One region of the Marinomonas algicola genome, then DNA from elsewhere that is predicted to be linked to it. Evidence: predicted binding sites of a transcription regulator. Region 1 holds the regulator's gene; each other region holds the start of a gene.

Region 1 (7,828 bases):
TTTCGGCGCATGTAAAGTAGTAATTTAGCCACCTTTGTTAGGCGTTCTTTGTATTTACTTTTTTCTTGAAAACTATAAGAGTGCGGTGTTGTTGTGAATTGAGCTAAATCGGCATCGCGTTCCTGTTCTCCTTTGGCAATTCTTAACTCAATCTCATCAGGATGGTCGCTGTGATTCATTAGATCGCGCAATGTGTCAAAGTAAAAATCATACAGCACATCTGTTACGATAGCGTCCGTATTGATATTTTTAAGGCCTGTTATATGGTGTTGTACACGGTCGGCTCGATTGAGGAGTTGCAGCTGTTTGAAGCGGCGCTCAGTCAGCTCTCTTTCTTTCTGATGCGCGCGCGTGCCAACGATTACTGATATCAAAACAATAACAAATAAAATGGCAATCGTAATAATTTGTAGTAACGGCATGATTGTCCTTAGATGATTTATTGAGTATGTTAAAAAAGAAAAAGGTAATTTGGCAAATAATAATGTGCGAAACAATACAGTGATAGCTTGTTATATAAAAGAGGTTTGCTTAATATCAGCGCCCCGAGCGAATAAATTACGCAATTGTATTGATTCGGAGATGCATTCTAATATAAGGCTTATATAGCACAATGGGAAAATCACTGGTTATCGTAGAGTCGCCAGCAAAGGCGAAGACCATCAATAAATACTTAGGGAGCGACTACGTCGTTAAATCGAGTGTAGGTCATATCCGTGACTTGCCTACAGGGAAAACGGCCACATCTACCCCTCAAGAGCGTGCAAAGCAAGCTGCATTAACGCGTAAAATGAGCGCCGAAGAGAAGGCTGAATATCGTCATAAAAAATCTCGCCAGCAACTTATCAATCGTATGGGGGTAAATCCTGAGAACAATTGGGAAGCGAAATACGAAATATTGCCAGGCAAAGAAAAGGTTGTTGACGAATTAAGACGATTAGCAAAAAATGCTGACACTATTTACCTCGCAACCGATTTGGATAGGGAGGGTGAAGCCATTGCTTGGCACCTTCGCGAGGCCATTGGTGGTGATGATTCACGCTACAAGCGTGTTGTTTTTAACGAAATTACTAAAAACGCTATTACCCAGGCTTTTGAATCCCCATCTGAATTGGATATTGATCGAGTTAACGCCCAACAAGCTAGACGCTTTTTAGACCGAGTTGTTGGCTTTATGGTCTCTCCACTTCTTTGGTCCAAAGTCGCTCGAGGGTTATCAGCGGGTCGTGTTCAATCTGTTGCTGTACGCTTGATTGTTGAGAGAGAGCAAGAGATCCGAGCCTTTATTCCTGAAGAGTTTTGGGAATTAGACGCAAAGTTAACAACACCTTTAAATACTTCCTTAACGTTTGAGACAACAAAATACAAAGGTAGTGAGTATCGCCCTTCGAGTGAGCAAGAGTCTCAGGAGCATGTTGATAGATTGCAAAAAGCGTCATTTAAGGTTGCTAAGCGTGAGGATAAACCAACGTCAAGTAAGCCATCGGCCCCTTTTATTACTTCTACGCTACAGCAATCTGCAAGCACACGATTAGGATTTGGTGTTAAGAAGACCATGATGCTTGCTCAGCGTTTATATGAAGGTGGTTACATTACCTATATGCGTACAGATTCAACGAACTTAAGTGCAGAAGCTGTTGATAATCTACGCGAATATATCTTACAAAATTTTGGTAAAGAGTATCTTCCTGAAGAAGCGATTCGTTATTCGAGCAAAGAGGGGGCTCAAGAGGCGCATGAAGCCATTCGTCCTTCAGATGTTTCGATAACATCAAACGAACTGCTTGGGATGGATAAAGATGCTCACAGGCTATACGATTTAATTCGTAATCAGTTTATGGCGTGTCAAATGCCTCCTGCCCAGTACACCTCAACCACGATTACCTTGTTGGTGGATGATTATGAGTTGAAAGCGCGAGGCAGAATTTTACGCTTTGATGGTTACACTCGCGTCATGGCCGCCATCGGTAAAAAAGCAGAAGACAGTATTTTACCAGACATCGAGCCGGGTGAAATGCTTACCTTGGTTGATCTATTACCAGAACAGCATTTTACGAAACCAACGGCTCGTTTTAGTGAAGCAAGCTTAGTAAAAGAGTTGGAAAAGCGTGGTATTGGTCGACCATCTACTTATGCATCGATTATTTCTACTATCCAAGATCGTGGTTATGCTCGTGTTGAAAATAGACGTTTTTACGCCGAAAAAATGGGGGATATTGTCACTGAGCGTTTAGTCGATAGTTTCCACACCCTGATGAATTTCAGCTTCACGGCGCAAATGGAAGAGCAGCTTGATGATATAGCGGAAGGGCGAGAAGATTGGATCAAGGCGCTTAATGCTTTTTACACCAGTTTCAATGAAACCCTCAGGAAAGCTGAAGACCCAGATACTGGTATGATGCCAAATGAGCCAACACCAACCAATATAGAGTGTCCTACGTGTTCTAGGCCGATGCAAATTCGCACCGCGAGTACCGGTGTATTCTTGTCTTGTTCTGGTTATGTACTTCCGCCTAAAGAACGTTGTAAAGCCACAATTAATTTAACGCGCGGGGAAGAAGCGGTTGCGCTTTATGATGAGGAAGCTGAGTCAAAAGCACTTATAACGAAACGTCGTTGCTCAATCTGTAGCTCAGCAATGGACAGTTATTTGGTGGATGAACAAAGAAAACTTCATGTTTGTGGTAATAATCCAGCTTGTAGTGGCTATGAGATAGAGCATGGTGCATTTAAAATTAAGGGTTATGATGGCCCTGTTCTTGAATGTGATAAGTGCGAATCTGAGATGCAATTAAAAAATGGCCGCTTTGGGAAATATTTTGGTTGTACCAATGAAGAATGTAAAAATACTCGCAAGCTCTTGAAGAGCGGTGAAGCGGCTCCACCGAAGATGGATCCGGTCCCTATGCCTGATTTGATTTGCCTAAAAGTTGAAGATCATTATGTTCTAAGAGATGGCGCAACAGGCCTGTTTTTAGCGGCGAGCCAATTTCCTAAAAAGAGAGAAACAAGAGCGCCGCTTGTTGCAGAACTTTTGCCCTACATGGACCAAATTGATTCTAAGTATCATTTCTTTTCTGATGCACCGGTTGCCGACTCAGAAGGCCGCCCAGCGGTCATTCGTTATAGTCGTAAAACAAAAGAACAATACGTTATGACAGAAGAGAATGGTAAGCCTACTGGTTGGAAAGCGTTTTATGTGGGTAATAAGTGGGTGATTGAAGAGGGTAAAAAAACGAAATGAGCAACCCAAGTGAAGCGAGTGTGACAAATCAAAGGTTAGATGTTGCACGTCGCTTCTTAAATATGAAAAATGAAGCGGCTGAGTTTTGGATGGAAAGAGCGTATGAGTACTCTGCTCTTTTTCATCTCAAGAGTGCGTTAAACGGTTTGTTGCAAGAAGTTTGTGCAAATTATTCGTTAAAAAAAGAAGCGGATCTTTGTGTTCTTTTGGGTGCGGCAAAAGAAAAAGGTATGTCAATTCCTGTATTACAGGAGCTAAATGCTTTATCATCCGACCCCATTAGTTGGCTTACCTTGATGGAAAAAGACTATAATGTCGCTTTAGAGTGTCATTCTAAGTCGCCAACCGTTGTTTCAAGTAATGTTATAGTGAGTAGTCAAAGCTTAGAAAGTTCGATAACATTCTATTTAAAGTCAATATCTGATCTCGTATTGAGATATAGAGAAGAGTCCGCAGAGTATTAAGAATGAATGAAGCTTATTTAGAAATTGTTGAATTAGATAACGGTGATATTGTATTGCGCCCAGTAAATACAGAGGAAAATGAAACTTCAGAGCCGTTAGCTGTGTTAACTATTTCCGATGATACCAAGGCTTTTTTGCAGAACCGGTATTTCGACCTTGCAAAATGTATGTTTCATGCTGGAATTGATTTTGTCTACTCTGAAGACTTTAGTGACATGCCTGAAGACGATCAAGATATGCTCGATGAGTTTGAGACGAATTTGAGCGTGCCTTCAACTCTGCATTAGTATTCCTGCTTGCCCTTCACAAATACCTATTTATGAAGGGCAATAATGAAACGTATAGCTTGATGGAACTTATATATTTTGCCTGATAACGCCGACTGAAATCCCCTCAATAGCAAATTCAGTACTTTCTAAATCAACATGTATGTCGTTAAACTCTTCATTTTCTGCGATCAGGTGGACAATTTTTCCCTCTTGCTCGAAGCGTTTTACGGTAACTTCATCATCAATTCTAGCAACAACGACTTGACCATTTTTCACAGATTCTGTTTTATGTACGGCAATTAAATCACCATCTAAAATACCGATGTCTTTCATGCTCATCCCTGTAACGGATAAAAAATAATCTGCTTTGGGGTAAAACATCTCAGGAGGGATTTGAACATAAGAAGAAACATTCTCTTGAGCTAATATTGGGTAGCCAGCGGCCACTTTACCTATAATAGGTAATCCGAGCTCCGAAGGAGGGGCTTCTGGACTTTCTTCTATCAAACGCAATCCTCGAGACGCACCAGGTAAAATTTCGATAGCACCTTTTTTGCATAATGCTTTAAGATGCTCCTCGGCGGCATTAGGAGATTTAAATCCCAAATGCCTCGCTATTTCTGCTCGCGTTGGCGGAAAGCCATTTACAGAAATAAATTCGCGTATCATGTCCATTACTTCGGATTGTCTTTTTGTTAATTTAATCATAAGGCATCTGGTTGTTTGTACAGTTACTGTTATTATATACAGCTTTTAAAGATGTTCTCAATTAAATAATGCTATCAGATGAATTAAAGTCAAAAATACATGCTGCCTACAGGGCATCGTTGGCCGCCAAAGGTCATAAGCCGCGCTTAGGTCAGAAGCAAATGATTGCGACGATCGCGCGTACTTTGGGCAACATTATGCAGGGCTCAGAAGGTGAGCGCTTGGGTGAAAAGCATGTCGCTGTCGTCGAGGCTGGGACAGGAACAGGTAAAACCCTTTCTTACTGTTTATCGGCCATTCCTATTGCTAAATCAAATGAGAAAAAATTAATTATTTCTACAGCGACCGTAGCGCTGCAGGAACAAATTCTCCATAAAGAGCTGCCAGACCTGTTAAAGCATACGGAATACAACTTTAGTTACACCTTAGCGAAAGGAAGAGGTCGATACTTGTGCTTGAACCAGCTTGAAAGTTTTTTAGATGCCGAAAACCAAGTTATGGATGACATGTTCGCGGGTCTATTTGAACAACACCTTCAATCTGGTGATGTTAACTCGGTTCTCTATCAGGAAATGGACGAACACATTAAATCCGGTGACTGGAACGGTGATAAAGATAATTGGGAGGGTATTTTACGAGATGAGGATTGGAGAAGGGTGACCACAGATCATCAACAATGCACAAATCGTAATTGCGCAAACTTTTCAGCTTGCCCATTTTATAAAGCTAGGGCTGAAATTGAAACCGCCGATGTCATCGTCGCTAACCATGACTTAGTGTTAGCCGATTTATCATTGGGAGGTGGCGCTATTTTAACGGACCCAAGTGAGACTATATATGTGTTTGATGAAGGCCATCATCTTCCAGAAAAAGCCATAAATCACTTCCGTCATGAGCTGCGTTTGCAACAGAGTATTCAGTGGCTGAGACAGCTTGAAAAGAACTTGGTGAATCTTAAACAAGAATTGACTGATGAAATCAGCTTAACGGGTCAGATTTTATTGAAAATACCGCAGCAGATTCAAACTCTGGTTAATTTTATTCAATACGCCCAACAAGGACTTGCGCCATTTATTGCAGAAAAAAACCTAGACAGCGACAACACTGTTTATCGATTTGAATTTGGTGTTATACCTGAAGAATTGAGACAATTAGCTTACAGTCTTCAAACTGGTTTTCAAAAATTATTTAATAGCATTGAAAGCATTCAGGACGAGTGTAAAAAAGTAAAGCAAAATGAAGGAATGGGTCTGACTCAAGAAGTGGCCGATACTTGGTTATCTATCTTGGGTGTTGTTCTTGCGCGTTTAGAACAAGCAAAAGGGCTTTGGCAGCTTTTTTCCCTTCAGGATGATTTAACGTATCCCCCGAATGCTCGATGGTTGAGTTTATCAGGCAGTGGAATGGAACAAGATATAGAGCTTGGTGGGTCTCCCATCTTAGCGGCTCATACGTTACGACAACAGCTTTGGGAAAAATGCTATGCTGCCGTAGTGACGTCGGCCACATTAACGGCATTAAATACGTTTCATCGATTTAATATGAGAAGTGGTGTGCCTTATGAAAGCGAATATTTAAGAGTACTAAGCCCTTTTGATTTTCCTAATAAAGGTCAGCTCATAATTCCAAAAATGACCTGTGAGCCAACACAAGTAGAGCAACATACGACGGCTATTGTTGAATATTTAAATGATAGTATTAACCAAGATGGTGCTAGCTTGGTCCTATTTTCTTCAAGAAAACAAATGGAGGAAGTATCCTTACGTCTTGGAGCGAAATTACAAGCTATCATGCTGGTTCAAGGTGAACAATCAAAGCGTATTATTCTTGAATCCCATAAGAAGAGCATTGATGCGGGTAAGGGGAGTTTGTTAATGGGATTAGCGAGTTTTGCTGAAGGGGTTGATTTGCCAGGTAAATATTTGACCCATGTGGTTATCGCAAAAATTCCATTTTCAGTACCCGATGACCCAGTTGACGCCACATTGGCTGAGTGGATTCAAAAAAGAGGCGGTAATCCGTTTATGGAAATCACTATACCTGATGCTTCATTGAGGCTTGTGCAAGCAACGGGTCGTTTACTGCGTAGTGAAAAAGATGAAGGTAAAGTATGTATTCTAGATCGAAGATTGGTATCAAAACGATACGGGCAACAATTAATTAATAGTTTACCTCCATATCGCTTGTCAGTGGAATAAACAATTGGATTGTCAATTTACGTTTAAAGTGGGTTAAAGGTGTCTAAATCTACGTCATTTAGGTACACTTATACCAAATCAAGTTATTCAAATCATTTATAAAGAAGCAAATAGATTCCAAATGGAAAAACAAACAGTAGATACCCCATCAAAGCCAAAAAGAAGCCGTAGAACTTATTCAAAACCAAGTAAAAAACCGACAAAATCCACTGAATCAAATCAAACTAATACAAAAGCTTGGTCTATTGAGGATTTTCAGGTTGAGCCAGTGGAAGGGAAGTTGAGATTTCACGATTTAAATTTACCCGATCGAGTTCTAAAGTCCATCTCTGAAATGAAGTTTGAATATTGCAGTGAGATCCAAGCGGCCACGTTGCCACATACACTTCAAGGTTATGACATTATCGGACAAGCACAAACTGGAACGGGTAAAACAGCGGCGTTTTTGATTGCGATGATTTCCGACTTCCTTGATTATCCTGTTGAAGAGGAAAGAGGAGACCGTTTCGCTCGTGGCTTAATCATTGCACCAACGCGCGAGTTGGCTTTACAAATCGCGGAAGATGCGGAAAAGCTGACCTCAAACTCTGATTTAAATGTTATCTCTCTGGTTGGCGGCTTAAGTTATGAGAAGCAAAAGCAACAGCTTGATACAGAGCGTGTTGATATAGTCGTCGCAACTCCAGGCCGATTACTCGATTTTGCGCGTAGTAAAAAAGTAATGTTGAATAAAGTAGAAGCTTTGGTGCTTGATGAAGCAGATAGAATGTTGTCTATGGGCTTTATACCAGATGTAAAAAGCATTATCAGAATGACACCGCACAAAGAAAAGCGCCAAACCATGTTGTTTAGTGCCACTTTTCCAAAAGACATTCAAGCCTTGGCGACTCAATGGACTTATGTTCCTAAAGAAGTTTCTGTGGTTCCTCTTGAAACGACAAATAA
Region 2 (7,828 bases), 1.9 Mb from region 1:
GGCGAGGGTGAACGTGATGAGTGTTTTTTTCATTTGTTTAATCCTAATTTAGATCAACTAATGATAAAGTAATTTAAAATAAGTTCGAGTAGAGAATAGCCAATGACAAACGAAAATCAAGAATTGAAGAAAGCAGGCCTAAAAGTAACCTTACCTAGGGTAAAGATTTTACAAATCTTGGAAGGTTCAGAAGGTTCCCATTTAAGTGCTGATGATGTATACCGTAAGTTATTAGATCAGGGGGAGGATGTCGGTCTAGCCACTGTATATCGTGTACTGACTCAATTTGAAAGTGCTGGTTTGGTTATGCGCCATCATTTTGAAGCAGGAACGGCGGTATTTGAAATCGCTCAAGAAGAGCATCATGATCATATGATCTGTTTAGATACAGGTACCGTGATTGAGTTTTTTGATCCTATTATTGAGCAACGTCAAAAAGAAATTGCCGCTGAACACGGTTACGAAATCGAAGATCATAATTTGATTTTATACGTTAAGCCAAAATCGTAGAGCAGAGCAAACCTAGAACCACTGACTAGAATGATCTAGTAAGTGGTTTTTTTATTTATACAATGCATGTGGTTTATTGAAGGTGAACGTTACCAAGCATTTCTCTTGCATGGGCTAACGTTTGTTGAGTGAGTTCTAATCCTCCTAACAGACGAGCAATTTCTACGGTCCGGTCCTTTTTATGCAGCGTAGTGACTTGAGACGATGTGTGGTCTTGCTCGACTTGTTTTTGTACTAACAGGTGCTGGTGGCCTTGCGCTGCTACTTGCGCTAAATGGGTAACACAAAAAACCTGCCCTTTTGTACCTACGGAACGCAACATGCGCCCTACAACTTCTGCAATTCCTCCGCTGATACCAACATCAACCTCATCGAAAATAAGCGTTGGTATCGTTGATGTGCTCGCCGTGACGACTTGTATCCCTAAGCTGATCCGAGATAACTCACCTCCAGACGCTACTTTCCTTAAAGGTTGAGCGGGTTGTCCTGGGTTTGAAGCAATCATGTATTCAATCTCTTCGAAGCCATTTGCTGTGACTTCGTCTAAAGGATGGCAATGAATTTGAAACTGAGCATAAGGCATGCCTAGCCCATGAATCTGCTCTTCAACTTTTGTCGCTAGAACTTCCTTAGCTTTCATTCTTTGTTCTGTAAGCTCCGTTGCCATTTCTGTCAGGGCCTGATACGCCTTTTCTTCTTTTTCCTTTAATACGTCTAGATTTTCATTACTGCCGATGATGTCATTTAAATCGGCGGTAAGGGTTTCCTGTAATAAGACCAATTCTTCCGGTGTTGTTTTGTGTTTTCTGGCCGTGTCATAAATATCGCTGAGACGTTGTTCTACTTCATTTAGCCGTGCTGGGTCCTGCTCAAGTGTGTCTTGATAATGAGAAAGGCTATTGCACGCTTCTTCAATTTGAATAATGGCTTCATTCATTAAGTCGCAAGCGCTTTGTAAATGAGGCGTGCGCGTTTGAATACTAGAGGCCGTTAATAAGGCATGATTGAGCAAGGAGCGAATGTTGCTATCCTCTTCTTCAGCAAGTAGTAAGTTGGTTTGATAGACCTTCTGTTGCGCATCGGCAATTGTTGCCAAAAATTTTTGCTCTTCTTCCAATGCTTTTAATTCACCGCCTTTGAGATTCAAAACCTCTAACTCTTGCACTTGATAAGTTAATAATTGAATGCGGGATTCTTGATCTGTAGAGCGAGTTAGCCGTGCGTTTAGTTCGTCTCGCATTTTTTTCCAATCTTGATATTGGCTTTTTACTTTATGGCTTAGTGAATTTAGGCCGCCGAAAGCGTCAACTTGAACGCGTTGGGCGCTTTTTTTCAACAAAGACTGGTGTTCATGCTGTCCATGAATATCAATTAAATAGGCGCCAATGGTTTTTAAATCGGCTAATGCGCAAGGGCGATTATTGATATAGGCTTTTGACTTGCCTTCTTTTGTAATGATTCTTCGCAAAATACAATATTGATCAGACTCTAAATCTCGATCGTGTAGCCATTTAGTTGCATTGATATTATTGCTTACATCAAATGTGGCACTGATTTCGGCTTTTTTTTCACCATGTCTGACGACGCCACTGTCTGTTCTGGCGCCGAGACATAAAGATAAAGCATCCACCATTATCGACTTGCCCGCACCTGTTTCACCGGATATAACGGTCATTCCTTTACGCAATTCAAGTTCTAGGGATTCAACAATGGCAAAATTGGCAATAGCAATACTTGTCAGCATGGTGTTTTGCTCCATGAAAAAGGTGAGACTAATTCTGATTTCATTATATTTCAAATTACATGGTTATTTATACAGTAGTTGGTTGTTTTTTGACAAGTGTTTAAAGTGAAAATAAATTTATTTGGTCAGATTAAACCGCTTTTTTTTGACGTGATACGGTTTTATGATGGGTAATTTAAAGCCAATACGTTAAAACTCATGCGCTTTTAGTCATTAAATTATGCAATGCTATTTGCTATTTGCTATTTGCTTATTGATTGAGTGATATTTCTTCTCTCACTTGTTTTTTTAGTAATTTAATAAAGTTTGTTTCTATCTCTTTCAGACTAACTGTTTCCGGACTAACAAGGTAAATCTCTGTGACCGGAAAGTCATTATAGGGGGGCAAGGGCCATAATAATCCTTGACCGACATAGGGTGTGGCGCTGTCTATGGTCAAGGCTCCAAAGCCAATACCAGCAAGAATTAAGCGACGAATTTCCTCAACATTGGAAGATACAGCGACCAATTTCCCCCAGAATTGATGCTCATCCCGAAACTGGGCAATCGCATCTAATCCCTCTCCTGGTTGATCGCTTTCAAATGAGATATAAGCTCCACCTTTAAGGTCGTCTATAGATAGATCCGGTTTACCGAAGCAAGGATGATCTTTACCGCAGTAAAAGCCCATTTTTTCATACCCAATAAAATCAAAGCGAAGTCCTGTTTTAGCCATTTTTTTATTGCTTAAGCCAATGTGTAGAGCACCTTCGAGAACATGACTCACAATATCGGCGCTTGGGTGTGTATTGATATTGAAAATGACGTTCGGATAGAGAGCATGATACTTGGCTAAGGTTTTATCGAAGGCAGGGCATTGTAAGTGGCTGGCGATTTCAATGGTTATTTCACCTTGAACTGTGTCTTTTTGCTCTACAAATTGATCGGCCATATTGCCGATAACTCGGCTTGCCGCAGACGCATATTCATACACCCTCATACCTTGGAGTGTTAATGAGAAAAAGCCTTTTTTACGTAATATCAATGGCTTATCGAAGTGTTCTTCTAATCTTTTTAATGCATTACTGACACTAGGTTGACTTAACGAAAGCTTCCTGGCGGCCGCACTGATGCCACCTTCATTGACTATAACTAAAAAAGTGTAGAGGAGGTTCCAATCTAAGTTTCGAAGCAATCTATCTTTGGCTGACAGCATGGTTAAATTCCATAAATGTAAATAAGCATAGCGGTAGGCTATGTATAGCATATTTATTTATCATTTTTATAGTGTGGGGATTTTGACGATACTCGAAACGACTCCTCGCATCCTTTCTCTTATAAAGGGCTATGCGGATCATTCTTGTTGTAGAAGTAAGGAACTCAGTATGAAAAATGTTTTTTTGACCAGTGCCGTTCTCTCTTGTCTTTCGTTAACGGCGATGTCCGTTGTGGCTAGCGATACTTTACGAATCGGAACAGAAGGGGCTTACCCCCCATTTAATTATTATACAGCGGATGGCCAATTGGCTGGATTTGACATTGATATTGGTAAAGCGATTTGTCTGGAAATGAAGCGTGAGTGTAAGTTTGTTGCTCAAGATTGGGACGGTATCATTCCGGCTCTTTTAGCAAACAAGTACGATCTTGTATTAGCGTCAATGTTTATTACAGAGGCGCGTAAAGAGCAGGTTGCATTCAGTCAGCCTTATCAAGCTTCTGCGATGACGTTTGTGGCGGATAAATACGTTGCACTGACTGATGTGTCACCTGATGCCATGAAGGGAAAAATTATTGGGGCTCAAGGTTCTACTACTCAAGCTGAGTACCTACTCGCAAATTATCCTGAATCTGATGTGCGTTTATACCCAACACAAGACGCTGTTAATTTGGATTTGGTGAGCGGACGCATTGATGCTCAAGCGGGCGATATTATGCCTATGACGGATTGGTTGAACTCTGTCGATGGTGCTTGTTGCGAACGGGTTGGCGAAATGATCACGGACCCTGCTTACGTTGGTGACGGTGTTGGTATGGCGATGAGGAAGGGCGATAAGGCATTATTGAAAGACGTGAACCTTGCCTTAGCGGCGATTATTGCGAACGGCACCTATCAAAAAATTAATAAAAAATATTTCACTCTTAACCTGCTGACGTTGGAATAAATCTTTAGGTTATACGAATGCGTTTATTGTCGCGCGTCTTTCTATGGTTTTTTTTGAAGGGTGGCTTAAAACATGACAGGGTTCTCTGAAGCATTAGCACTTCTTAGTTTTGGTGATCAAGGGTGGGGTGATGAACTGCTCAAAGGTCTACTGATTACGTTATTGTTGGCTTGTTCTGCTCTCCCCTTTGGTTTGCTTTTGGGGGGCAGTGTGTCGGCAATGTCGATGAGTCAATCACGTTTAACAAGAAGTATAGCACTTCTGTTTACAACGGTTATTCGAGGGCTGCCTGAGCTGTTAACGCTGTTTATGATTTATCACGGTGTTGGCTTATTCATAAATCAACTGCTCGCCTGGTTCAGCCCCAATAATGGCTATTTTGACTTCAGTCCTTTTCTTGCTGGCGTGATCGCTCTGAGTTTGGTGTTTAGTGGTTATGCTGCAGAAGTGTTGCGTGGGGCGTGGCAGTCTATTGATAAAGGACAACGAGAAGCCGGTCAGTCTCTTGCTATGGGGAGGGTGCAAATTTTCTGGTTAATCGAGCGGCCACAAATTATTCGTTTGGCTCTGCCTGGACTTGGAAACCTTTGGATTAATTTAGTCAAGGATACAGCGTTAGTGTCTGTTATTGCGCTAGATGATTTGATGAGAATGACCAATATTGCTGTTGGTGCGACAAAAAAACCATTTTTGTTTTACCTCACTGTGTGCGCGCTTTATTGGCTGATTTGTATTTTGTTTGAGCGGGTATTGGCTCAGCTTGAGATTAGGGCCAATCGGGGCATGCAACCTCGTCATTAATAACACGACGGCTTAGGAGAATATTGTGCTTAATATTATTCAAAACTATGCACCTGTTTTCGTTGATGGGGCACTGTTAACATTAAAAATCACTTTTATTGCGGTGTTAATTGCCGCTATTTTTGCTTTGCCTATGGCGATATTGAGAACCAACCCTAGCCGCTATCTGAGAATTCCGATACAAGTGTATATCTCTTTTTTTCGTGGTACACCACTGATTGCTCAACTCTTCTTAGTGTATTACGGGTCAGGAGAATTTCGGCCTTTGTTAATGGATGCAGGCTTGTGGGGTTTCTTCAGAGATCCAGTAAATTGCGCCTTACTTACGTTTACTTTGAACTCCTTAGCTTACCAAACAGAAATTCTAAGAGGTGCTTTACAGTCAGTAAACCAAGGTGCTATCGAAGCGGGACGCGCGATGGGGATGCCTGCCTCCTTATTGTATAGACACATTATTTTGCCACTGGCTTACCGCATCGCGTTTCCAGCGTTAGGTAACGAATTCATTTTGATGTTAAAGGGTGGGGCGGTTGCAAGCGTGATTACTGTTATGGATTTGATGGGGCAAACTCGTCGAGTCTTTTCGCAAACATTTGATATTTCAACCTACTTTACAGCGGCCTGCTTGTATTTGTTGCTTACAACCTGCTTTGTTCTCTTGTGGAGACAACTGGAGCAGCATTTTAAACGACATCTAACTTACTCACAAAGTAAAGCTAAAGCCACTTTGAAAAGAGTGCGCTGAGCTAATTCAAATTTATTAACCCAATAACGATTATTAACAGGGCGATTTTCGCTTCTGGGAGATCGTTTGACCTAAAAAGGAAGGCAATCATGAACACCTTGATATTAAAAGCGCCATATTTGGTTTTCTTAGGTGATGCTAATGATCTATTAATGGCAAAAGTGGCGAAAGGCATTGCTCATTGGCGCCCTGAAAAGTGCGTAGCTCAGCTTAAGTTACCAGGGGCAAAGGCCGATTTAGGTTTGCCCGACCTCTCTATTCAGCAGGCGGCTGATGCCGGCGCAAAAACTTTTGTCATTGGTCTGGCCCCAATTGGAGGGACCTTGCCAGCAGAATGGATAGGTTTGCTTACGGAAGCCATGGAAGCGGGATTAGATATTGCCAGTGGTTTGCATATGCGATTGTGTGATATTCCCGAGCTGGTTGCGGCCGCCGAACGAACAGGGCAAAGCTTGTTTGATGTGAGAATACCAAAAGGGGAAATGGTATGTGGTACTGGCCTGCCGAGAAAAGGCAAACGATTGCTTAGTGTTGGGACAGATTGTTGTGTTGGTAAAATGTTCACAACTCTCGCCATTCATAAAGAAATGGAACGAAGAGGCCTAAATGTGTCCTTTCGAGCCACAGGTCAAACCGGCATTTTGATCGAAGGGAACGGTGTGCCAGTGGATGCGGTTGTGTCTGATTTTATTGCTGGCATGGTTGAAGCGCTTTCTCCTGATAACACCACAGATCATTGGGATATTATTGAAGGCCAAGGCTCATTATTTCATCCGGCCTACGCTGGCGTGAGTTTGGGATTGTTGCATGGTGCTCAAGCGGACGTGCTGATTGTTTGTCATGAAGCGGGACGTGATCAAATGGATTCTATGGACGGTTATTTAGTACCTGACCTAGAAACGGTAATTGCTACAAATTTAGCTATGGGCGCTTTAACCAACCCAAGTATTTCTCTTGGCGGGATTGCTTTAAATACAATGAATTTGTCAGAAGCTGACGCTCTACGTGAAATGGCTCGATTAGAAGTTCAATTTGGTGTGCCCGTTGTAGATCCTGTGCGCACGGGCGTTTCTTCAATCGTAAATAAATTGGAGACTCTATAATGCGTAAAATGAATATATATGTGGAAAAATGGCCACTGCATGAGCCTTTTATCATTTCTCGTATGGCGCCACAGCTAAACGGCGAAGTCGTTGTTGTCGAAATTGAGCAAAATGGCTTGATAGGTCGCGGAGAATGCGAGCGTATGGATGTCTTTGAACCAGCCTATCCAAATGTTGTAAAGATGATAGAAAGCGTTAAAACACACATTGAATCTGGACTTAATCGTTTAGATCTTCGTTCGCATTTACCTTCTGGAGCCGCCAGAAATGCAGTCGACTGCGCCTTATTCGAGTTAGAAGCCAAGCAGGCTAGTTTGCCTGCCTGGCAACTGGCCGGTTTTAGTGGACCTCCTCACCCTGTTGTTACTGTATACACTTTGTCGTTAGATACAGCGGAGAATATGGCAAAAGCGGCTGAGAGGCAAAAACACCGGCCAATTCTAAAATTGAAATTAGGCCGTCAAGGCGATTTAGATAAAGTCAAGGCCGTCCGAGAGGCGGCTCCTGACACGCGTTTGGTAATTGATGCTAATACTGGCTGGAGTTTCTCACAATTAACGTCTTACTTACCTGAGCTGGTCAAACTGGGTGTTGAAATGATAGAACAGCCCTTGTGTCCTGAAGAAGAGCATTTATTGGAGGGGTTACATCCAGAAATACCAATCGTGGCTGATGAGTCGTGTCTTGACTGTTCTTCGCTAGAGGCGTTAAAAGGGCGCTATCAAGGCGTTAATATCAAATTGGATAAGACTGGAGGTATGACCGAAGCGTTGGCGTTGCTTGA
Region 3 (7,828 bases), 310 kb from region 1:
GGATGATTTATTGACCTTTTGAAAAAATCATACTTAAATCCAGGTGGTGAACTTAGGTGAATCATCTTGTATATACTTACCAGCATCGCCAGTGTATCAATAGTTTCTTGGTCTACTTGAAGACTGTCATTAGTCTGTGCGATCTCTTTCCATTGCTTCCAAGTTGAAACCGTAATACCACCTAGAAGAACGCACATCTGTTCATCTGATAAGTCCCAACGCTCCTGTGGACATTGCTCATCTAGCCACAATACAACCGCTGCTATTATCTTGTCTGCTGGCAAATTACTGGCATTTTCTTTGATACCTTCATCGTTCATGAAGCACCTCTCAGTCACTGTCGTTTGAATTTTTAATTAATCGATGATTTCTATTTTCTACACCTTGAATCAAAAAACCTTTGGTAACTCTCCCCACTTCGTCGTATAAGCTGGCGATAGATGTTCTCGTTTCATGGACCATTGCGGAGATACACCTTGCGAGGCGAAAAAGATATTGCCGAGGCCGCTTTGGTTGATGTGATCCACTACAGCCATTAAGGCTTTTGAATTAACCTTATTATTTTCGACTCGGAATAAGTCTTGCTGAAATACTCCATGTTCGTAGAAATCAGCCAACATGACACCGGCTTTCATATATCGATAACCAGCACGCCAAATACCTCTAAATATCACGTTGGTGACTTCCAATAAATCTCGAGTGTCGTCCGTTGGGTTTGGCAGTTCGACTGATAAAGTTTTTGAATAGAAAGGTTCGTTTTTAACATGTGGACTGGTACGTATAAACACACTCACGACTCTGCAAAGGCGTTTCTCCCCTCGTAATTTCTCGGCCGCGCGGGTTGTGTATTTAGCAATTGCTTCTCTTAGTTCTTGTTTTTCTGTCACCTTATGCCCAAACGATCGACTACAAATAATCTGCTGCTTTGTTGGTCGTACGCACTCCAGGTCTAAACAAGACACACCATTTAACTCACGAATCGTTCGCTCCAACACCACAGAAAACTCGCTCCGCATCGCCTTTGCATCCGCGTTAGCAAGATCCAACGCCGTATGGATCCCCCTCGCCTTTAGCTTTGCCATAGTTCGACGACCAACTCCCCACACATCGCCCACTTCCACCAAAGACAACAAGCGCTTTTGTCTATCAGGTTCCATCAAATCCACCACCGAACCGGTTGCCGGATACTTCTTCGCCGCATGGTTGGCCAACTTAGCCAAAGTCTTAGTTGGTGCAATACCAATACCGACCGTAATACCTGTCCATTGATCGACCTTCGCTTTCACCTTTTTACCAAACGCCAGCAGATCCGTTACATGATCAACGCCGGTTAAATCCATAAACGCTTCATCAATGGAATACACCTCAACCCGTGGCGCCTCTTCTTCTAGTATCGTCATCACCCGATTCGACAAATCCGCATACAAAACATAATTCGACGAAAAACACACAATACCGTGCTGCCTTATCTCATCTTTAACTTGAAACATCGGCACGCCCATTTTCAGTCCCAGCACCTTTGCCTCCTTTGAACGCGCCACCACGCAACCGTCGTTATTCGACAACACAACAACAGGCGTATGTTTTAAATCTGGTCTGAACAGTTTCTCGCAACTCGCATAGAAGTTATTGCAATCCACCAAAGCAAAAACTGTTTGCATCAGCCACGCTCATACTTACGAATCACACTGGTTACTACACCAAAAACCTCGAACTCTGACTCTTCTGTTATCACAATGGCTTTATAAGCCTGATTTCTAGGACGAAGAAGTACATTCGGCTGTAACTCCAAGGTCTTTACTGTCATTTCTCCATGAATACAGGCAATTACGATATCACCATGACGAGCGGTTAATGACTTATCTACCAGCAGAACATCACCCGATAAGATACCAGCTTCAATCATGGAGTCACCTTGTGCACGAACATAGAACGTGGATGCAGGGTGAGAGACACAAAAGTCATTAAGGTCCAGCGTTCGCTCAACAAAATCTTGCGCCGGAGAAGGAAACCCAGCTGACACAGAATCAACATAAAGCGGAATTCGCAGACTATTTGCTGCGATAAACTCCGACGATTCAGATACACCTAAATATGTTACACGCATAATTCACCAAAATACTGTATATATATACAGTATACGTTTAGAGAGTACGAATAGCCAAGTTAATTCTCGCAAAAAGATAAATCCCAAACTCTAAGAGAAAAATTAGGGAAACAGCTCTAGGCAAACTGCCAGGATATCCCAGAGTTAGGGGCAGGCAGTCCATCAGGGCTATTGATTATGCTGATATTAGCCGGTTGAATAACTTGAATATTTGTTAAGCTCAATTGATAGGTTTACGAAATAACCTTTGTAATGGAAACTATTACAATCGACAATCCAAATACTCATAAAGCGAAAGAGCCTAGATAGAAATGAATGAACACCAGGAACTCATAAAAGCTCTGCATATAGCCCAAGAATTCGGTATTACTAGTATAAATCAGATAATTTTCTTTCTAGTAATAGCCAAGGAAAAAGAAGCGGCTCTTTCCGTTCTCGACCTAGCCTCTACTGACGATGCAACCTCAGCTGAATATAAATTTGCTTTAGGACAATTTCGAAAGCTTTCTTCAGGTAGTAAATATCGCTCTAATGATGGCCTAGGATTAGTAGAGTATGCAGACACAGGCCGCAACCGACGAATAAAACTGACAACAAAAGGCAAACAACTACTAAAGCTACTGGAAGATATAACATCATAAATATTCATACCTCTGCTTTCATTTAATACCCAAAACCCTCTTTACCGAACTCACTCAACTCCCCCCAATGAAAACGACCTTGCCAATTCGCCTCGTAATGTTCTTCTGGAAAATCATCCGGTGAATACCCTTGTTTAAAATTTTCCGCACACTGCTGAGCGTAGCGACGATTTTTTTCGCAACCTGGTGCTGCAGGTATGTACATAACATTCCCCCAATTTTGTTGATCCTTGACAGGGGCAACACCATGAATCAAGTCACAATGCCACCACACTGAATCTCCCGCTGTCAGATCCGGAATTAACGCTTTAGCGCGCAGCAGTAAACTGTGCCATTTTTCATCAATAGGGAGAACTCGATGTGACGAAACACCACATAATTCATCTTCTGCTACGTCATCCAGCAAAGGGCGTATCAGTAAATACGCCATCGCGGCAGGCAATGGAATGGTAAACAAAACTCCTTGATCATGTTTTATGTCACACAATGCTGTCCAACCTTGAAAGGTGCGGAACGCAGAACACTTAGTTGTCCCCCCTTCGTACTCGTTAACATCAGGACGATACGCTGCATCCCAAGGGTCATACAATTCGTATTGACCAGCCAGAATGTGACGAAATACCCGCTGATAAGCGGGCAATAACCAACGTTCCAATGCTCCAGAATCGGTATGAGGCCCAAGACCATTTGACGTTGTCCCCGGTGAACGGCGACGTACACGGTCAGGGTAAATATAGCTCACCGCTGGATCGAACCATCGCCGCCCTTCGGATTCAACTTTCCAAAAGCCATTCAAAAAGCATTGCACTTCATGCATGCGAGGACTTTGTCGAGCCTCCATTTGCGAAGGTGACCAATAAATGGGAAAAATCTCTGGTCTCGACGCACTCAATGTTCCAAAAAAATCATCGCCTGGGCCACGATATTGGTTGTCGAAATCATTTATCTCTACGTACTCCACCAAAGCCTCGTCCCACTGCTTAGCTTGTTCAGGTGAAAAATGCCCTCGAATAACAGCGCATCCCCGTTTTTTGATCAACGCTGTTATTGACTCTGGCACCGTTTGCCGATGAATTTGTTCGTAGGTTATTTCTGGCCAAACACTCTTTCCTTGAGCCTGACTGCGTTCGATGTCTTCAATCTCATTTTCTAAGTCCGCCATAATTTTCGCCATCAACGCAGGCACATCTCCGATTGACTCTCGCCATTTGACTTTCATTTCTCGTATGGACTGCTGCACATCACTTGGTAATACGCTATGCGAGGAATATGGGAGCTTTTTTATTGTTGTCATGACAAACCTCAGAATAAATAAGTAAAGTTTCCTAACTTGTTAAATCAGATTAACCTTGAGTAACCTTCAAGTAAAGTAAAATCTTTTTATCAACATCAAGGACAACCTCATTGCCAAAGACAATTGCACATAAACCTAGCAGTTTAGCGATAAATACCGACCGCGCCTTTATTGACTGTCTTCGCCATCAAGGCGTACTGTCCAGAGCCGCAATTGCTAGTCAAACAGGAATATCTAAGCCCACCATTTCAGAGTCAGCACAACGGCTTCTGGCACGCCAAGTGATTGTCGAATGCCACAAAAAGGACACCAAGTCATCCAAAAGACCATCGGTGTTGTACGAAATAAACAAACAACGTGGTGCATCACTCGCCATTGTGCTCGACGATGTTTCCATACAATTGACACTGTCCGACTTGCAAGGAAATGAATGTCAGTCACGCCACTTAACCTACTCTGAAGGACGAACTTCAGCCGAATATACAAGGGATTTACTGTCCGCCATCAAAGGAGTAATAACAAATACAACACCGCCTTTATTATCTATTGGCCTATCTGTTGCCGACCCTATTCATCCAAAAGATGGCAGTGTCGTGAAAATGCCCAACTCTCCGTTTCCAGTTGCCCAAGACATCAATTTTATCCAGCAACTTGAAAATGCATTTCATTGTTCGGTTGTAATCGACAACGATGTAAATTGGGCAACTCTGTCTGAACGAGAGATGACCCAATTGGACAACTTCATCTACGTATTTCTTGGACGAGGCATTGGCTGCGGACTGTTTTTTGAGCGCACTCTAATTCGAGGAGACAACGGCATGGCAGGAGAAATTGGCTATGTAACGCTAAAAAGCGGTAAGCATTTATTGGAAAGCCGCTATCAGGGGATGACAATCAATAACGCCCTATTAAAATCGGGAAATTTAGACAGGCAACTGGTTGAAGAAATAAATGAGGCAATTCGTTTAACGTGCCAAATAACACACCCCGAAACGTTGATATTAGGTGGGCCAATTGCCGCTGATCCTACAAGTTATTTTGCCATTGTCGCACAACTTAACAAGGCTCTACCAAACATAAACATTCAATTAAGTCAGGCTCCGGATAACGCGTCGTTAGCGGGAGCAGCAATAGGCGCACATCAACTGGCTTTGCTTTCGCTTGGATTAATTGATGGAGGCAATAACATTGCCCAACTGGGTTTTTATCGACTCTATGAACACGACACTGTGACCAAACTAGACTGATTTTAATTTGTTGCAAAAGCCGTTTTTCTTGAATAAATAGGGAGCCAACGGCTTTCAGCTTATGAAGGTCAACGAGCTAGTAGACTACCCCATCCTGCGACATACTAAACTATTGTATTTAGCTTAGGGAAGGTGCGAATAAGTCAGCTATTCAACAGTTGTGGATATAAAATTTCTTGTATTTTCAATTAGATAAATCAAGTGATCTCTTATTGAAATGACTTGTTCGCATTATCCCAAGCTTTTAGGTATTCGGATTGGCTGCTTATTTATTCTCAGATGCGGCATGGTCAACCCCGAAGATTAAAAGTGAATTTTCTCATGAGAAGAACGTGTTTACATCTTATATAACTATTCATGCTCTATCTGAATAAATTCAACCAAACTTGAAATATCACACTCGAAATAAATACAAAGCTTATCCAAATTATCGGTAACTGTATTATAGCCTTTCTGATTTGCCATTTTAGAGAGAGTGACCCTACTCACTCCAGTCTCTTCAGCAACTTCTCCAATTGTAATTCTTCTATCTTCGTCAAACGACTTTTTAGAAATTAAGTCTTTAATTTTAAACCTAAGCAAACCCACCACCACTCAAACGTTAAATATATTTAACAAAAAGACATTGACAGACATCAACCTACATTTTAGTATGTGTATATTGTTAAACATATTTAACAATATAGTTGAATCACTAAATAAAAGGACAATGACATGAACACATACCTTAGCACAGAACAGTTATCAGAGAGAATACATTACACAGCTCGCACTATTCGAAATGAGCTATTGGACTCATGCCTATTAGAAGGGCGCCACTATATTCGCCCGTTCAATAGAAGAAAAATTCTATTCATTTGGGAAGCAATTGAAGAAGACATGCTGGTTCAAGATGACAACTTAGCTATGGCTTATACAGAGGAGGCATAATTATGGCTAGTATCAATATTCGTAAAGAAACCAACACCCTTTATCTCGACTTTCGTTACATGGGGAAACGTTGTCGAGAACAAACTACCCTGAAACCCACCCTCGCAAACCGTAAGAAGCTCGAACGCACATTAGTTCAGATTGAGTCTGAGATTATAGCTGGAACCTTTCGTTACAGCGCTCATTTCCCAGATAGTAAATCCGCTAACAATTTTGATGATTTAGAATTAAAAACCCACCAGCCTGAAGACTGGAAACACCAGCAAAACCAGGTAGAGGTTACAATTTTTGAAGAGTTCATTGAAGGATGGATTGATCGAAATAAGGTTGCTTGGCGTCGCTCTCACATAGTTAATATTGAAAGTATTGTTACTAAGCACTATTTGCCTTTCTTTGGAAAAATGAAAGTCGACGACATCACTCGAAACGACATTCTTAAATTTCGAACCTCACTCGCCAAAGTTCCGGGTCGAAATGGAAAAGAAAGCCTAGCCAACACACGCATTAATAAGATTATTAATCCTCTAAAGCGCATATTTGAGGACGCCGCCGATGAATATAACTTTACCACGCCATACATTCGTATCAAACCACTTAAAAGCCCAAAAACAGATGCAAATCCCTTTACCATCGAAGAAGTAAATTTGATCCTCGATACCATGCGTATAGATTACCGTGATTACTTCCTAATCCGATTTTTTACAGGTATGCGCACTGGGGAAATTGATGGGCTGAAATGGAAGTATGTAGATTTTGATCATAAGGTAATCAAAATTCGAGAGACAATAGTTGCAGGTGAGGAAGACATAACCAAAACAGAGTCCTCTGTTCGTGATATTCATATGAGTACGCCAGTTTATAACGCTTTGATGCGTCAGAAAAAGCACTCAGAACATTTTGGAAAATTCGTATTTTGCAACCGCCATGGTGATGCAATTAAACATAACAATGTGACTCAGCGTATCTGGTATCCCCTTCTCAAACGCCTAAGATTGGAAAAACGACGCCCTTATCAAACCCGGCACACAGCGGCAACTTTGTGGCTGGCTGCTGGCGAATCACCTGAATGGATTGCTCGCCAAATGGGCCATGCCAATACTTCGATGCTTTTTCGAGTATATTCTCGCTACGTCCCTAACCTAACAAGAATGGATGGCTCAGCAATCGAAAAACTATTACAAAATAAGTTAGAGGTGAAATATGCATAGCTTAGATGCTCAGCCAAATTTGTCAGAGGCGACAACCTGCAAACGCTTTAAAGGCTGCTATCTATTAGAATCCGTGAAAGTAAAGATCACAGACACAGGATGGCCAGTACGCATTGCAACGATTAAAGATGTTCAAAACCAAAACTCTCTCGAACTTCGATTACTCGGAAGTAACTTTTTAGCTATTAACCACTTCGTGGGTGACTATGTGCAACTCGAAGCAGCCATAAAGCGCTATCGGAATGGTCAGTTCTTTTACTTGGCATGGTACGAGCCTGTTACTGGGCTTTTAATAAAACCAGTTATTCAAGGAAAGAATGCTGTACAACAGATAAGCCGAGAAGCCTGTTTACTAACTTTAAAACACCGGATTTTGTTTTTTCAATCAAAATCTGAACAGT
Region 4 (7,828 bases), 1.2 Mb from region 1:
CTTTAGCCGCTAGGACAAGTACTTCAACAGTGGAAATAGAGAATATGGTCAAACAGAATAGTCTATTAACTCGTGAAGCAAAAGAAAGTATGGTGCAGGTAAAAAACCAGTCAGATCAAAGCACAGAGTTGGTAAATGAAGCGTTCGGCATCATTGATGAAATACGTAAAGGAGCCGAAGACGTCTCTAAATCGGTATCCGACCTGCTCTAGTCCAGAAGTCACACCTTGATTAGGAAGTGGTTTTATTGTTAATCACTTCCAAACTCATCAATCCCCTTTCCACACAAGTTACCTCCAATTATAACGCTATTTTTAAACATGGGTTTAAATTGTAATAAAATGGTAACCAGCCGCTTATAGAGTCTTACGCACTATTAAAGGAGACTCTCTTATGAAAAAACAACGCGCCACTCTCGCTTTCACTCTTTCAGCGGCCGTCTTATTAACGGCTTGCAATACTAATGTGAACAACGAAGTCAATCAGGCAAAAGCTCAAGTAACAGAGACGGTAAAACAAGAATTAAAAAATACAGTTTTATTTGAGGCTCATCATGATGGTCGCCTCTATATTTTCGATAACTTTGCTGTTTATCAAGACTTTCTGGCTCTTGGTGAAACCTCTTATCGTAAAGTACGTATCGGAGAAGGTCCAAAAGGCGAAACCATTGTATTTGGCTTAACCAATGAAGATAAAAAGAAAACATCCGGCATTGCGTCTATCGACATGTACGATGGAAAGCTGAAAGGAGCCAGTGAATTTTACGGTGAAATGTACACCGAAGAAGGCCGCATTTACGTCTTTTCCTCTTTGGAAGAAATGACTCAAGCACGCTTAGTCGGCGAAGTACCTTTACGTTACACAGACATTGGTTCAGGACCAAAAGGTGAAACTGTCGTTTACGCACTTAACAGCGACAACAAGAAGAAAAAACCTGTTGCTTTGATTGCCAAATTTAAAGCAATCCATGCACTTCAAACACCGTAGACAGTTCTCTTCCAAACATAAATAAACGCCGTTATCTAAGCCTAGATAACGGCGTTTTACTCTTTGATACTTAATTTGTGATCAACCTCTGTTCTCGATCTCAGAACATAGACATCACTATCTCATCTTCATTAATAGTGATTTTTTTTACGACTAAAGCCGCCGATTCCTCTAAAGCCGAATGGTTCATCACGTAAACGGGGTTTTCAGAAAAATAACCGGATAATGCCACTTCAAAATCATCATGTAAGGGCCCTAAAGCGGAACGCAATAACTGATCATTAAAGCTTGAGCCATTAACCGCAATCTCTAATACCTTAGGATTGACCAAATAAATTTTTCCCTCGTCAATTCTCACGCCCGCTTGAATGAAGGGCGTCAAATCGGTGTTTATGGAAATGTCTCTTCCTAACATGGTTAATGTACCCGTCATATCTGTCGACAAACGAATTTTTGCAATCCCGCCCTCTTGCGCTGTCAGATCCACCGTCGCGCCTACGATAACCATATCAAGGGTGACTGTTTGCTCGCCCATGGCAACGAGAATACTCTGTTTAGGCTCATCCTTTATACGCTGAGCTATCTCGTCATTTAGTTTGACTTCACTTAAACGGTAGCTATTACATCCACTTAAAAGCACCGCTAATACGATCACAAATAAACAGTAGATTTTCTTCATACTTTTCTCTCAAAATAAGCCACCACAATCGGTTTTATTCGGACTCTGCTCACTACGATTCTATTGATTGGGGTTCTGAAACACCTTGCTGTCCACGTGCCTCTTGAAACCAATACATCATAAAATCTTCTGTCACTTTCTGCTCTATTTCTAGCGCTTCTTCTGTTGGGCAAAATAAGGACACGGTAAACACATTGTAGCCTTCGGCTGTTGTTGTAATTCGGACACTTGGCTCAGGACCTGAGATTGTAATATCTAAACGTTTTTCAATTAAACTGTTATAACGTATTGCAACCTCTTTAAAATGTTCGCTGTACTCTTTAATGCGTTTTAGTATTTGACCTTTCGCCTTAAATAAATTGACCTCGTCAGATTGGCGCGTAATTGAAAACACATGAGTCACGTAACGCCGAGTATAGTTTAAATTTTGCACGGTATGAGTCATAAGTAAACCATTCGGTATTACAGAAGTCCGACCCGTATATTGGTAACTACCTCCTGACATATCGACTTCAAAAAGAGTGGTTGTTAGCCAATCGCTGTCTGTCACCTCACCTTCAAAATGGCCTATTTTTACCCAGTCGCCCACTCGAAAAGGACGTGTACTGGCTTTATAAAAAGCTCCTACAATGCATTGAATAAACTCTTTTGTCGCTATGACCAAAGCCACCATAAAAGCAGCAATAGACAAGGCTAAGTTTTGCAGCTCTGAAAGCCAAATGAAAATCAATCCAACAACTAATACCATATTAAAAATATTATCAATGGTATTAATTTTCTGACGTTTTGAATCGTGCTCTAATTTTTTTGCATCACGAACTGCACGCTTTACATAAGAGCGAATAGCCAATGAAAGAACAACCCAAATAAGCGTTAATACAACTTGTGAATGCTCTTTAAAAAAAGTGAGATCAATCTGATTTAAATCAAAAACCATATTACCTATATCCTATTTTCAAGCGAGTCACTTTAACAACCATTAGGCTAATCAACAATTCAAATCAGCAAAGTATTATAAAAAACTGGACAAGAAAAGAAATAAAGCTGTATATTTATACAGTATAATTTATTAGGGGTGGATCATGCCTGTTATTACAAAATATGTTGTTGAACGCAATGGGGTAGAGAAAATGACTTTTTCTTCAAAAGCAGAAGCAGACGCTTATGACAAACTGCTGGATGTGTCTGATGAACTCTACCAGCTATTAGAAGAAAGTCAGATAATTGATAATGTCCAGATGCTCGAAAAGCTGTCTATGCATTTAGCTGAAAATAAAGACAGCTTACTCATTGCATTAGGAGCCAAAAAAAAGCCAGCGCCTAAGAAAATAAGTAAGGATAAGCCAAAAGCCAATGCCTTAAACGAAACAAAGAATTTGAAAGACATTGTTATCGAAACCGATGAAGAGGCCATGCTCAATACCGATGATATGATCGATATGGACCGTGACCTCGATGAAGGTATTATCGAATTAAATGATAGCGATGAAGCGGCCTAACATTTGCTCTATACCTGCAACACACATTATGCTGGTTAACTTGGTAAACTGAATAACCAAAGCAACCAGCATAAGCTGACACCCAAACTGATTGTTACTCCTACTCTAGGAGTCTTAACTGTAGGCAAAGCATCCGTTTTTAACACCTGCTTTTTTCCGAAAATCATGGCTTTTACTAACCTTTCTTTAAAACAAACTTCATGAACGATGACCGCACCTATATGCAATACCGAAAGTCCAATTAAGGCATTCGGTAAATAATGGTGTACATAAGAAAAAATAGAGAGCCATTCGTCAGTCGCATAATCATAAAACGGGCCATACCAAAAAATATCATCTGTTGAAAACAGGCCACTCACCACTTGCAGTACGAGTAACAAAATCAAAGCCATTACCATTAACCAACCTAATGGATTATGCCCCACTTCAGGAACTGTCTTTTTGTTAAACATGGAAGAGGTATAATGAAACACGTTTTTTATACTGGAACATGCTTGGTAGAAGCGGCCATAATGAGATCCTAAAAAACCATATAGAATACGAGCTACCAGCACGCCAGAAAGTACATAACCAAGATCTACATGTAACTCTAAATAGTCTCCTTCAGATTTGCCTGTTATTACTAATGCCGAAAACACAATGACCATTATCCAATGGAACACCCTAATCGGCCAATCCCAAACCAACTCACTTTTCATTACTTTCTCCGTGTTTGTATTCATTCACAATCTATAAGAGGGCGACAGTAAATCACCTTATTGTTTCAGATTCCAAATAGTAATCCAAAACATAATTTTTATTCCTTTTACTTCCGAATAATATAACCCCATGCTTACAAAATAATAACCATATACGAACTCAATACACATTCAAAAAGGCTCTCCTACTATGTGGATTCTCTCAACGTTAATGGCGGCTTGGTTTCAATCCATGAGAACAGCGCATCAGAACTCTCTCTCTAAAGAGTCTGGAACATTACATGCAACGCTAGCACGATCACTGTTTGGCCTTCCTTTTGTGTTTCTTTATGGTGTTTTTTGTTGGGTAATTTTAGGCGAAATTACGCTTCCCCCAACCCTATCATTTTATTTTTCAGCGCTTATTGGTGCGATAGCCCAAGTTGCAGCAACCTATTTAATGCTGACTCTTTTTAAGACTCAAAGCTATACGAGTGGCACCTTGTTTGCTAAAACAGAAGCTATAATGACGGCGCTATTAGGCTTATTCATCTTTGCGTCTGCGTTATCTTTTTCCGCTTGGGTCGGAATCGTTTTAGGCGTCATTGGCATTGTCATATTAAGCCTAAAAACCTCAATCAGTCTTGCTGGATTTTTTCAAAAAGGCGCATTACTTGGGTTAGCCAGTGGGCTGTGTTTTGCAATAACGTCGCTGTCGGTTACTTTCGCCAGCCATCAATTAGATGGGCATTTAGCAACGAGAGCCGCTTTAACTCTTATTTTAGTTTTAGCGATTCAATCTATTTTACTGTGGTCTATTCAGTCTTATATTGAAAAAAAACTCTTTAGCCCATTCACTAAAAATCTAAACGTAAGCACTAAAGTCGGTTTTTTTAGCGCCATAGGATCGATCGGTTGGTTTACGGCATTTGCATTGGCAAACCCGGCTTTAGTCAAAACGTTAGGGCAAATTGAAGTAATAGGCACACTCTACTATTCAAAATATCGCTTCTCTGAACAAATCAGCTTTAGAGAATGGGTCGGCGGAGGATTTATATTATCCAGCGTTATGATTGTCGCCTTATCAAGCTATTTTTAATGACCATTACAATAAGCTACAAAGTAAGCCTTTTTTTCCTATCCAAAACCGACCCTCAATCTTAAAATAAACTATAATATCCGTGTATTAAAACTATTTTTCACGTTCTCTATGAGGTTCATACTATGCCGTTTCCATCTAGAAATTTAAATTCAATTGATCGAGTGGTTCGTGGATTCATAGGCCTATCCGTTTGTCTTTTTACGTTTTTTTATGGTGAGTTTATCGGAGATTCATTAATTCGAGGGTTACTCTTCGTCTTTGGTGTCTTGAACCTAATCTCCTTTATTTCCTCATGGTGCCCTGTTTATCATTTAGTAAACCTAAGTACTTATAAAGAAAAAGATTAATTTCCATAATTAACCTTATCGATAGGTCGAAAAAGGACGCTTAATGCAATCCATAACGGCTCTTAAAAAAGATCCTTATTTTAAACTCAGATTGATTCTTGTTTGCCTAGGCGTTGCTATCGCCGTATCCATAATATACATAACAGTTGTTTATAAAATAGCTGTTGATATTGGTGAAACAACGGAATTTGATTCCATAAGAACAGAAGGCACGCATTTAGAATATGTTCTCAACACACACGCCTTAGGAGAAGCGAAATTCAGGATACGAACAATTCTGAATAAAAACTACTTACCCACTCCATCAAAAGAAACCACAACCTATGGGTTTATATTATTTAACTCATCCATAATTTTTTCAACATCCAACCTACCCGAAGACATTTTTCATCAAGCCACTGACATAATGAAAAAAGCTATGGAGAAGAATGATCATGGCATTTTTGATATAAACAATGACCGTTATGCTTGGGTTCGTTTAACCACAAAGCATGGCCATGACATTCTCTTTATCAAGCAGGCCCGCTCTCTCTCTTTAGCGCTAGACTACATAACACAACGTTTAATTATTACCTCTTTTATCACTTTTTGGATTGCTGTGTGGCTGGCTTTATTTTTAGCGACTTGGATGAATAAAAAGGTACAGTCAAAAAATGATGCTCTTACTCATATCGCGACGCACGATACCTTAACTGGCCTACCAAATAGGCTGTACCTTTTTTCAAAATGCAATACAGAAATTCAAGAGTTAATCTCAAAACAAAGCCTCTATAGTGATCAAAAAAGCGGTGCCATATTATTAATTGATTTAAACGATTTTAAAGAAATAAATGATGCCTATGGACACGATATAGGGGATATGGTGTTAAATGGCTTTTGCCAAAGAATTCAAAACACTTTAACGAAAGAAGAAACACTCGTTCGCATGGGCGGCGACGAATTCATTATATGGGGCAAAAACTTAACTGAATCGAGCGCATTAGAGGTATCCGAGCAACTACGACTAGCCTGCATCAATGCACTTGTTATTAATGACATAAGTATAGAAATTAATCCCAGTATCGGTATCTCTCTTTTATTTCAACACGGTTTAGATTTAGACAGTTTAATCACCAATGCCGATCTTGCTATGTACCAATCTAAATCAAACCACTTAGGACCAGTGGTTTACAACAACACTCTAGGAGAGTCCTATTTATACGATGCAAAACTTCGAGGCGATGTTTCAGAAGCCATTCTAAAAGAGCAAATATTTCTACTTTACCAACCCAAAATTGAACTTAACACAGGTAGGTTAATAGGTGTTGAAGTACTAGCAAGGTGGGATCACCCTATTGAAGGAATCGTGTCTCCGGTCCACTTTATTCCTTTAATTGAAAAAAGTGTCCATATCCATAAATTTACTCGTTACATCCTAGAAAAATCCATTAAACAAGTTAGTCAATGGCGAGAAAATGGCATAGATACAACGATCGCCGTCAATATATCCCCTTATAATTTATTAGATGATCATTTTGGAAAAGATCTAGAACAGCTTTTACAGAGCTATAATGTTCCTGTGACATCTATTGAAATTGAGCTAACTGAAACAGCTATGATGAATGATATATCCTCCACAAAGCGCAGTTTATTAAAACTCAGAAAATTAGGCATTCGTATTGCCATTGATGATTTTGGAACAGGACTTAGCTCCTTATCCTACATCAGCCAATTAGATGCATCTGTCATTAAAATTGACCGATCATTTATTATGGATATAAATACCAACCCACATAATCTTGCGATCGTCGAAGCCGTCATTAGTTTAAGTCATCGATTAAACTGGGAGGTTGTTGCTGAAGGGATAGAAACACAGGGTCAACTTAAAACATTAGCTGATTTGGGATGCCAACACGGACAGGGTTATTACTTTGACCGCCCTTTATCGGTGAATGACTTAACCTCTCTACTGCAAGCGAAGAAAAACTATTCCATCTAAAAAGACAAAACGTAGTTCTCTGTCATAATTAATTGACAGCGAACTTAAAATTAAATGCTTATGCTCTTGAGCCGTTCACGTTAGTTACCTATAGTTCTGTCTACTTTTACGTTTATTAGGTACAAAAATGAACTCATTATATGCATCACATTTAACATCACTCATCGCTTTTTACCAAAGAACATTAGAACGTTTTCAACTCGATTATATTATTATCGCAAGCGGCAAAAAAAGCTATTATTTCCAAGATGATAACGCGCTTCCATTTAAGCCAAATGCTTATGCTCAACAATGGCTTCCTTTTGATCTAGACCCTGATACTTTCATCATTATTTCAAATGAATCGAAACCAACTTTAATTTGGCCCTTAAAAGAGGATTTTTGGCATGCTCCACACACCCTTCCTCAGGGCGAGTGGTCTGATTTATGGACAATTAAACAGACCAGTGCACAAACAGATTGGATGCAAAAGATAACCGGGAAGTGTGTTTGGATCGGACAAGAAGTAAAGGGGCTCTCCAATAAATGTAGCCAGAATGAAGACATACTACACTGGCTT

The links. The regulator LexA, encoded in region 1, represses DNA repair genes until DNA is damaged. The targets are predictions, from matches to a motif close to TACTGTNTANNTANACAGTA.
Region 2: the regulator LexA is predicted to act here: its motif matches at 2,312-2,331, upstream of recN (DNA repair protein RecN).
Region 3: the regulator LexA is predicted to act here: its motif matches at 2,120-2,139, upstream of umuD (translesion error-prone DNA polymerase V autoproteolytic subunit).
Region 4: the regulator LexA is predicted to act here: its motif matches at 2,709-2,728, upstream of IEZ33_RS03645 (YebG family protein).

The regions. Positions count from the first base shown of each region.
Region 1 is NZ_CP061941.1:2,015,987-2,023,814, forward strand. Features, by position in the region: gene IEZ33_RS09155 (DNA topoisomerase I) at 1-422, opposite strand, end outside; gene topA (type I DNA topoisomerase) at 614-3,244, shown strand; gene IEZ33_RS09165 (DUF6586 family protein) at 3,241-3,708, shown strand; gene IEZ33_RS09170 (hypothetical protein) at 3,711-3,995, shown strand; gene lexA (transcriptional repressor LexA) at 4,065-4,685, opposite strand; gene dinG (ATP-dependent DNA helicase DinG) at 4,754-6,883, shown strand; gene IEZ33_RS09185 (DEAD/DEAH box helicase) at 7,005-7,828, shown strand, end outside.
Region 2 is NZ_CP061941.1:3,960,066-3,967,893, reverse strand. Features, by position in the region: gene IEZ33_RS18145 (outer membrane protein assembly factor BamE) at 1-33, opposite strand, end outside; gene fur (ferric iron uptake transcriptional regulator) at 103-510, shown strand; gene recN (DNA repair protein RecN) at 584-2,254, opposite strand; gene IEZ33_RS18130 (LysR family transcriptional regulator) at 2,505-3,500, opposite strand; gene IEZ33_RS18125 (transporter substrate-binding domain-containing protein) at 3,619-4,395, shown strand; gene IEZ33_RS18120 (ABC transporter permease) at 4,468-5,196, shown strand; gene IEZ33_RS18115 (ABC transporter permease) at 5,222-5,941, shown strand; gene dgcN (N-acetyltransferase DgcN) at 6,031-7,044, shown strand; gene dgcA (N-acetyl-D-Glu racemase DgcA) at 7,044-7,828, shown strand, end outside.
Region 3 is NZ_CP061941.1:2,329,739-2,337,566, forward strand. Features, by position in the region: gene IEZ33_RS10605 (hypothetical protein) at 1-320, opposite strand, end outside; gene umuC (translesion error-prone DNA polymerase V subunit UmuC) at 390-1,661, opposite strand; gene umuD (translesion error-prone DNA polymerase V autoproteolytic subunit) at 1,661-2,107, opposite strand; gene IEZ33_RS10620 (hypothetical protein) at 2,419-2,748, shown strand; gene IEZ33_RS10625 (YbiU family protein) at 2,771-4,042, opposite strand; gene IEZ33_RS10630 (ROK family transcriptional regulator) at 4,153-5,289, shown strand; gene IEZ33_RS10635 (helix-turn-helix domain-containing protein) at 5,641-5,871, opposite strand; gene IEZ33_RS10640 (hypothetical protein) at 6,004-6,219, shown strand; gene IEZ33_RS10645 (Arm DNA-binding domain-containing protein) at 6,222-7,427, shown strand; gene IEZ33_RS10650 (hypothetical protein) at 7,420-7,828, shown strand, end outside.
Region 4 is NZ_CP061941.1:821,898-829,725, reverse strand. Features, by position in the region: gene IEZ33_RS20815 (methyl-accepting chemotaxis protein) at 1-212, shown strand, start outside; gene IEZ33_RS03660 (hypothetical protein) at 394-987, shown strand; gene IEZ33_RS03655 (DUF1439 domain-containing protein) at 1,088-1,666, opposite strand; gene IEZ33_RS03650 (mechanosensitive ion channel family protein) at 1,719-2,603, opposite strand; gene IEZ33_RS03645 (YebG family protein) at 2,749-3,165, shown strand; gene IEZ33_RS03640 (cytochrome b/b6 domain-containing protein) at 3,201-3,887, opposite strand; gene IEZ33_RS03635 (DMT family transporter) at 4,054-4,941, shown strand; gene IEZ33_RS03630 (YgaP family membrane protein) at 5,067-5,291, shown strand; gene IEZ33_RS03625 (putative bifunctional diguanylate cyclase/phosphodiesterase) at 5,335-7,269, shown strand; gene pepQ (Xaa-Pro dipeptidase) at 7,397-7,828, shown strand, end outside.